2 regions of the Halomonas sp. KO116 genome follow, and region 2 is predicted to be linked to the other one. Evidence: riboswitches for the same ligand, from Rfam matches in the RefSeq annotation. Region 2 holds a riboswitch; the other holds the start of a gene.
What was found. A riboswitch is a leader RNA that binds a small molecule or an ion and turns the genes downstream of it on or off. The one in region 2 is predicted to bind thiamine pyrophosphate.
Positions count from the first base shown of each region.

Region 1: linked by a shared signal. The riboswitch ahead of thiM (hydroxyethylthiazole kinase) and the one ahead of tenA (thiaminase II) in region 2 are both predicted to bind thiamine pyrophosphate.

Region 1 is NZ_CP011052.1:4,481,566-4,486,006, reverse strand. Features, by position in the region: gene KO116_RS20535 (DoxX family protein) at 1-203, opposite strand, end outside; gene KO116_RS20530 (LysR family transcriptional regulator) at 283-1,203, opposite strand; gene thiE (thiamine phosphate synthase) at 1,200-1,823, opposite strand; gene thiM (hydroxyethylthiazole kinase) at 1,813-2,622, opposite strand; TPP riboswitch at 2,646-2,744, opposite strand; partial or broken gene gloA (lactoylglutathione lyase) at 2,872-3,398, shown strand; gene KO116_RS20510 (DUF6164 family protein) at 3,408-3,776, shown strand; gene KO116_RS20505 (cupin domain-containing protein) at 3,791-4,441, opposite strand, start outside.
Region 2 is NZ_CP011052.1:3,531,306-3,535,746, reverse strand. Features, by position in the region: gene KO116_RS16280 (MFS transporter) at 1-9, shown strand, start outside; gene thiC (phosphomethylpyrimidine synthase ThiC) at 84-1,973, opposite strand; gene tenA (thiaminase II) at 2,001-2,684, opposite strand; TPP riboswitch at 2,772-2,926, opposite strand; gene KO116_RS25110 (hypothetical protein) at 3,174-3,863, shown strand; gene KO116_RS16265 (IS1595 family transposase) at 3,764-4,441, opposite strand, start outside.

The sequences.
Region 1 (4,441 bases), 950 kb from region 2:
CCTACTTCAGCCGCAATGGTTAGGTACGCCACAAACCCTGGTAAGCCGAGTGACTCAAAATAGCTGACCGTACCCGGTACGGTAAATACCAACACTTTGAGCAAACCATGAGCGAGGGCCATAACGCCCAGGCTGATGCGCAGAAGTGAAATAGCATAAGGCTGTAGCGAAGGAGTAGCCGTAAGTGATGATTGAGTCGTCATGTGAGGAGCTTCCATCTGGGTGATTGATGGAGCTACTTTACTGCCAAGCCAGTGTGAGATAATCAACGCGTTATGCACATCACTGTTGCGTAATAGGCGACAATCCAATCGCCTGTTCCCATATAGGGGGATCTCCCCACGCCTCGGTAAGCAGATCGATAAAGCATTCCACCTTGGCGGGCAGATAGCGCCGGGCAGGGTAGAGTGCGTGAACGTCGAGTCTTACCGCAGGCTCGTTGGTTAAAATCGGCACTAAACGCCCGCTGGCTATACTCTCCGTGACCAGAAAGCTGGGCTGTTGAGCGATGCCTAAGCCCGCTTCTGCGGCCTGGGTCAGCACATCACCATTATTACTCTCCAATGGGCCACTGACCGCTAATGACTGCGTTGCAATCTGCCAGTCAGCGCTCTGCTGACCACTGCGATAGCGCAGGCAACGGTGCTCAGCAAGGGCGTTAACGCTCCGGGGTTCGCCGTGGCTGGCAAGATAGGCTGGCGATGCACAAAACAGCAAACGGCAGCGAGTCAGGCGGCGTGCCACCAGGCTGGAGTCCGGCAGGCTGCCGATACGGATCGCCACGTCATAACCCTCTTCCAGTAGATCAACGCGACGGTCATTAAGGTCCAGGCGCACGTCAAGCGCCGGGTGGGCAAGCATAAATTGGGTAACGAGTGGCGCTAAGTAGCGGGTACCAAAACTCATGGGCCCGTTGACGCGTAAACGGCCGCGCACGTCACTGGTGCCTTGGCCAACTTCAGTAGCGGCTTCATCGAGCGCTTGCAGTACCTCCTGGGCACGCATTAAATAACGCTCGCCTGCCTCCGTGAGATGGAGACGACGCGTTGTGCGCTGTATCAGGCGCGCCCCAAGAGTCTCCTCCAGTGCCATGACCTGACGCGACACGCGGGTACGCGAAATATCGAGCGCTTCAGCGGCCCGGGTATAGCTACCCAGCTCGGCGACTCGCACAAAAGCCACGATATGCTCTAGTTGGTTCATAGCGGCGCAGTTGCCTGAAAAGCGCGTGCCGCTTTGAAAGGATCGTGTTGGCCACAGATCGCAGAAATCACGGCAATACCGTTCGCTCCCGCCCGCTGCACGCTAATGGCATGCTCAGCTTTCAACCCGCCAATCGCCACGCTGGGCAGTGGGCAGGCCTTGACCAGCGAGGCTAAGCCACCAAAGCCAATCGGCTGGGCGTGGTCCTGTTTACTGCCGGTCGCAAACACGGGTCCAATACCCACGTAATCGAGTAACGCGATAGGTGCCGCTTGGAGCTGAGCGAAGGTATTGATCGACAGACCAATAATCGCCTGCTCACCTAGCACTTGGCGGGCTTCCTCAATAGCGGCATCGCTCTGACCGACATGCAGGCCATCTGCCTGGCTCTCTAGCGCTACCTGTAACCGGTCATTAATGATCAATGGCACCCCGCTACCTGCCAGCAGTGCTTTTAGCCGCTTGGCTTGAGCAGTCATCTGTTCATCGCTGGCATACTTATCACGTAGCTGCACGATGGTCACACCACCTCTTACCGCTGCTTCAACCGTCTGCTCTAGGCCATAGCCGTCGCAAAGCGCAGCGTCGGTTACCAAATAAAGCGATAGATTAAACGGCATGGCGTGGCTCCAACTGGGTATGAGCAGTGAGATCGTCTGGGGTCAGTTGATAAAGTGCATCCAGCAGAGCGACCTGAAAACTGCCTGGGCCCAGCGCCGTTTTACCCGCCCGCTCGCCAGCAACGGCAAAGCAGCCGAGAGCAGCGGCGGTGGCTTCCAGCGGGGCTTCACGGTTGGCCGCTACAAAGGCGGTGACCAGCGCGCTTAAGCCGCAGCCTAGCGTTGTAACCCGGGGCATCAAGGGGTGGCCACCGTGAATACGGTAGTGCTGTGTGCCATTCGTCACCCAGTCGCTTTCACCGGTCATCGCGACAATGCAGCCATGTTGTTGCGCCAGCGCTATCGCTGCGTCGATGGCTTGGCCGGAGGCGGCGGTCGAATCCACGCCGCGGCCTTGGCTGGCTAACCCATTGAGCGCCAGGATTTCAGAGGCATTGCCGCGAATCACGCTAGGCTTTAACGCGAGTAACCGCGTGCACAGCGATTGACGATAGTGGGTCGCGCCAACGGCGACAGGGTCTAACACCCAGGGAATCGAGTGCTGGCCAGCGGTAGCCGCTGCGGTCAGCATGGCCTCTGCCCAGTGGGCAGAGATAGTGCCAATGTTGATCGACAGCCCTGTTGAAATAGCGGTGAACTCAGCCACTTCCTCTGGCGCATGCAGCATGGCGGGTGACGCGCCAGTGGCTAGCAGCAGGTTGGCCGTGCTGTTCATGGCGACATAATTGGTCATGCAATGGACTAGCGGTGTCGCTGTGCGTAGCGTCGCAAGATAATCGCCAAGCGGAGGTAGGGTCATAGCATCCTCCCGGCGGGGAGGTGGTAAGCAGTACCACGACTCCCTACGCCGGTGTTATCCGGTTCAGGTTCAAAGGGTTCTTCTCAGCTCGCCAATAACGGCGAGCGCCCCTGCCGAACGATTACTATCCTTGGCTGCGTTGGCCCTGTAAAGCCCAGGGTGAGGGAGATGGGTGGAAATATGGCGCCTTAGCCCCCATGTTAAGCGGTATAAGCCGTTAACGAACCACATCAGCGACAGGAGAGCGTGATGAGTTTTCAAGGTGAGCAGCATTCTGGTGTTGTCGATACGCCGCCCCAAACCCAAGGATTCCGTTTAAACCACACCATGCTGCGGGTGAAAGACCCCGAGCGGGCGCTGGCGTTCTACTCCAAGGTGTTTGGCATGCAGGTGCTGCGGCGGCTGGATTTCGAAGAGATGCAATTCTCGCTCTACTTTTTAGCCAACCTAGAGCCAAGCGATAACGTGCCGGAAGAGACTGAAGCGCGTACTGTCTGGACCTTTAGCCAAAAAGGGCTATTAGAGTTGACCCACAACTGGGGCACCGAAAACCAGGAAGATTTCGCCTACCACGATGGCAACGCCGAGCCCCAGGGCTTTGGTCACATCTGCTTTAACGTGCCGGACTTAGCCACGGCTCAGGCGAGCACGACGTTACCTTCGTCAAGCGCGCCGACCAGGGCAAGATGCAAGATGTTATCTTCGTTAAAGACCCGGATGGTTATTGGATCGAAGTGGTCCAAGCGAACTTGATGGTGGGGAAGAGCGATACATGAGGCCTATCAATGGCTAAACTACTGTTCCGGCTGCGCCATGTGACCGACGAAGAAGCCATGGAAGTGCGCGACCTGCTCGCTGCCCATGGCTTTGATACCTATGAAACCCAGGCGGGCTTTTTCCGCCTAGGGGTCGATGCGATTTGGCTGCGTAACCCACATCAGCATGAGGCGGCCATCGCCGCGTTAGACGCCTATCAGGCGGAGCGCCTTGAGCGCGCTCAGCGTGAGCATCAAGCAGCGGTAGAGCGGGGCGAGGCAGAAACCTTGTGGCGCCGTTTGGCCGCACACCCGCTGCAGGTGGTGCTGGTTCTGTTAGCGGTGGGACTGATTGCAGCCCTGACGCTATTGCCATTTCTGGGCCTGTCTCGAACCTGAGTTTAAACTTTGGCCTAAGCGGGCGGCAGATGACCCCGTTTGAGGTACATCATCACGTCATCATCACCGGCGGTGAGTTCAGGAGCTGCGCCGCTGGGGTAGCGACACCAGGTGCCCGCCGTGTAGCTCTGCTCGCTATCGCTCAGACTGCCTTCCAGAATCAAAAGCTCCAGACCGCCCAGCAGAGTCGGGTAGGCAATCGAGGTGCCCGCCGACCAGCGCTCCAGGCTGGTGCGCTCCTGCTTATAGGTGTGCAGCATCTTGTAGGCAATGCGCGGGCGTCGGTCTGGCTGCCAGGGCAATCGGTGAGCCGGTACCGCCAGTTGTAGCGTATCGTTAGGGTCAAACTGATGCAGTTTGACAAAAATCAGCGCCCCTTCTTCCCCAATCTGCGGCGTATGGCCGGTGCCAATGGGGTTTCTCAAGTAACTGCCCGCCGCATAGCGGCCATGCTCATCGGCGAACACGCCTTCCAGCACCAGAATTTCTTCGCCGCCGCCGTGGGTATGGCGCTCAAACTGCGTATTGGGCGCGTAGCGAACTAGGCTGGTCGCGCGGGCAACTTCATCACCAATCCGGTCAAACATCATGCGCTCGACCCCGGCACTGGGGGAATCGACCCACTGATACGCTTCCGGGGTAACACAGGCAAAGTGGCTAAAATC
Region 2 (4,441 bases):
AGTATGTGACCAATAGCCTAAGCCCGTTACCCCAGCACCCCGTCATCTCGACGGGGTGCTGGTTTGATAGCGAGAGGCGAAGTTTAAACTTCCTGATACAGCTCACTGCCTTTATTGCGAAACTTCTCCGCCTGCTCTTCCATGCCTTTCATCACCGCTTCCTGGTCGCCGTTTAGGCCGTGTTCATTTGCATAGTCACGAACCTCCTGGCTGATCTTCATGGAGCAGAACTTCGGCCCGCACATGGAGCAGAAGTGGGCCACCTTGGCGGAATCCTTGGGCAGGGTTTCGTCGTGGTACTCACGGGCGGTATCCGGGTCTAGCCCCAGGTTGAACTGGTCTTCCCAGCGGAACTCGAAGCGCGCCTTGGAGAGGGCATTATCACGCCGCTGCGCTGCCGGGTGACCCTTGGCAAGATCCGCCGCGTGGGCGGCAATCTTGTAGGTAATGATGCCCGTTTTGACATCATCTTTGTTTGGCAGACCCAAATGCTCTTTCGGGGTGACGTAGCAGAGCATCGCGCAGCCAAACCAGCCGATCATCGCCGCCCCTATGCCAGAAGTAATGTGGTCGTAGCCGGGGGCGATATCCGTCACTAGTGGGCCAAGCGTATAGAAGGGCGCTTCGTCGCAGTACTCCAGCTGCTTGTCCATGTTCTCTTTCACCAGGTGCATGGGCACGTGGCCGGGGCCTTCGATCATCACCTGCACATCATGTTTCCAGGCGATATGGGTCAGCTCGCCGAGGGTCTTGAGCTCCGCCATTTGTGCTTCGTCGTTGGCATCGGCCACCGAGCCGGGGCGCAGGCCATCGCCTAGTGAAAACGCCACATCGTACTGCTTGCAGATCTCGCAGATCTCCTCGAAATGGGTATACAGGAAGCTCTCCTGGTGATGGTACAAACACCACTTGGCCATGATCGAGCCGCCGCGGCTGACAATGCCGGTGACCCGCTTGGCGGTGAGCGGCACATAGCGTAGCAGCACCCCTGCATGAATGGTGAAGTAGTCCACACCCTGTTCGGCCTGCTCGATCAGCGTATCGCGGAAGACTTCCCAGGTGAGGTCTTCGGCCACGCCATTAACCTTCTCCAGCGCCTGATAGATAGGCACCGTACCAATCGGCACCGGCGAGTTGCGCAGAATCCACTCGCGGGTTTCGTGGATGTTCTGCCCGGTGGAGAGATCCATAATGGTATCCGCGCCCCAGCGGATGCCCCAGGTCATCTTATCCACTTCCTCCTCAATGGAAGACGTCACCGCCGAGTTACCCAAGTTGCCGTTGATCTTGACCAGGAAGTTACGGCCAATGATCATCGGCTCACTTTCCGGGTGGTTGATGTTATTGGGAATAATCGCCCGCCCGCGGGCCACTTCTTCGCGCACGAACTCTGGGGTGATTTCCTCCGGCAAGCTGGCGCCAAAGCTTTGACCTTTATGCTGGTGGCCCAGAATCCGTTCCACCTCAGCGGTCCCCAGCGTTTGGCGACGCTGGTTTTCGCGCAGGGCAACAAACTCCATTTCCGGGGTGATAATCCCCTGGCGGGCGTAGTGCAGCTGGGTCACGTTTTGGCCCGCTTTAGCCCTGCGCGGGGTGCGGGTTAAATCAAAGCGCAGCTGGGCAAGGGTGGGGTCGTTGGCGCGGCGGTTGCCGTACTCAGACGTAAGGCCTGATAGAAATTCGGTGTCGTCCCGCGCTTCGATCCAGGCACGACGTAGCTCCGGTAAGCCACGGCGTAGATCGATCTGGGCATCGGGGTCGGTGTAAGGGCCGGAGGTGTCGTATACCAGCAGCGGCGGGTTCTCTTCATCGATGCCGGTGGTTTTGGTCGGTGACAGGGTGATTTCGCGAAACGGCACGCGAATATCCGGCTGCGAGCCTTCGATATATACCTTACGTGAGCCGGGCAGCGGCTGAATGGCGGCGGCATCGACTTCGGCGGTTTCGGCTAGAAAATGACTTGTTTTGCTCATGGGTAGGTTCCTTTTAGTTGTTAGTCATTAATGTGTGAGGTCTTCGTCTATCAGCTCTAGGCCCATCTGCCAGAAGTCGATTTCCAGGCGGGTGGCATCGCGGAAGATCTTGCTTAGTTCGGCAAAGCGGGCGGGGGTGACATCGGCAAGGCGGGCATTGAGCCATTCGAGCTCCGCCTGCATGGCGGCCTGAAACTCCTCGCCTTCGTACATGGCAATCCAGGCATCAAACGGGTTTTGCGCGCCGCGCAGGGTAGATGGCTGGGCATTCAGCCAATTGGCGATTTGGCCATAACCCACCAGGCAGGGGGCCAGCGCCACGTGCAAATCGAGCAAGTCGCCTCGGTTGCCGGTATCCAGCACGTAGCGGGTGTAGGCGAGCGTCGCTCTGGCTTCGGGAAGCTCCTCCAGTTCTTGCTCGGAAATCCCCCACTCCTGGCAAAAGCCCACGTGCAGACCCAGCTCCACATCGACAATGGCTTTTAAGCCTTCGTGGGCTTGGCGAAGATCGGCGAGGGTGGGGCTTTTGTAGGCGGCCAGCGCATAGGCGCGGGCGAAGTGGATCAAAAACAGGTAGTCCTGCTTCAGGTAGTGGCGAAACGACGCTTCAGGCAGCGTGGCGTTGCCTAGTTGACGCACAAAATCGTGCTCAATATAGGCGCGCCAATCGTCCTGGCAGGCGGTGGTGAGATCAGTAAAGCGGTAGCCCATGTTGCCTCCGGTGGTAATGATCCGGAGGGCAGGCGGGAGAGATCGAGAAAATGGCGCAGAGAGGTGGCGTGCAATCGTGAGAGCTAGCCATGGCCATCGCTTGATCCCTACGCCGGTACCCGCGCCGCTCTTAAAAAAGCTGCGCATTAGCCGGATCAGGTTCAGCGGGACCAGCGCTTGGTAGCAAAATGCACACCCTGCGCCATCTCAGCCGGATATCACCGGCACCCCGTCAAGCTGTTCGTTGATGGAGTGTAGGAGGCGGGTGGGGGAGATGCAAGGTAGGGATCTGTGAATAGTTACAAAAATCGCAAACAGAGCAAGGACATAGATTTTAGATATGATGCCAAAATTTTCTTTGCTTACGAGAAATATAAAGATGTAGTATTAATGCTGTTATATGCATAAATTTAATAAATTTGGTTTCACGAGTATTAGGGATGTTTTATGGGATTTATACCCACAGCTATAATTAAAAGAGTTGATTAAATGATCGAAGCAATAATAATAGGCCTTATTGTTACAGTGTTCGGGTCAGTTCTACTTTACGCGTTTCGTGTCCGACAACTTTATGTTGTTATACCGCGCTTGTTCTCAGTCTCCGCACTGACATCAGAAGGAAAAATCATAGAAGTCAGAGTTTTTAATAAGGGTCGCGCTACAGAAGAGGATGTTCTTGTTGCGCTTTCACCAGATCGTGATTACGAAGTTTTGGCTTCTACTGACTCAAGTTCAGCATTAGATGGTAGTTTTATTCGAATACCTAGAATTCCACCTGGAGATGATTATTCTGTCTTAATGCTAGTTGAAGGCGGTGATTTTACTAAGGATGAAATATCTACTGTTTCTTCAAAGATAACAAAAGGGAAGTTCATTGAAGGAATTGAAAATGTCCCGCAAAATACTGGGAGTATTGTGCTATTTATTGCCTTTTTTCTATCTGTTTTAGCAACTCCTGTTGTGGGGTTTGAAATGTATGATAAATGGAAAGAAGGCATAAGTGAGCGTGAGCATACGGAGCGAATGAGCTCTTTAGAGTTTTTATCAGATATCGGGTGGAATTCACTGGATAGATATGGCTATGTTGGCATCTGCTGTTGGTCAGCGCTTATCGCCGCACGAAGCCACGCTTCCTCGGCTGGCCTTGTGGTTTCAAATAACCGTCGCCATGCCAAGTAATTAGGTAAGTACGCTGTCCCCACCCCATGAAAGCGCCCCATCCACCCCTTCAAGCGGCTCATATAGCTGTTCACGTTCTGAATGTGGTATTCCTTGCCGATCACTCGCTGATTATCGAATACGATGAGTCGATGATGGGCAATGCCGTAGTCGCGAGAGAAGGTTTTATACCAGCTGTGTCCGTCAGAGCATAAAATCGAGTCGCGATCGATGATCGGCGCCAGAAACTCATGAACAGTCGATTTTTGGAGCGCCGGATCAACCAAATCACTGACCTTTCCATTACGGTCTCGCGCAATAAGCACCTGAATTTTTTGTTCTTTTTTCTTAACATTGCCTTGTCCCCCACGCTTGCGAGGTTTGCGGTGAGTAATCTGACGCTTTCCTTTGCAGGACTCCAGGAAGAAGGTTTCGTCTACCTCAATGATGCCGGATAGTGGGTTGGCATTGTCTTGAGCACTCGTTTTCAGGAAACGATGACGCCATCGGAAAGCCGTCTTCAAATCAATACCCACTCGGGCCGCTGAGGCGCGCAACGTCAAGCTGTCTCGCATGCAGCGCAGGTAGTCGAACCATTT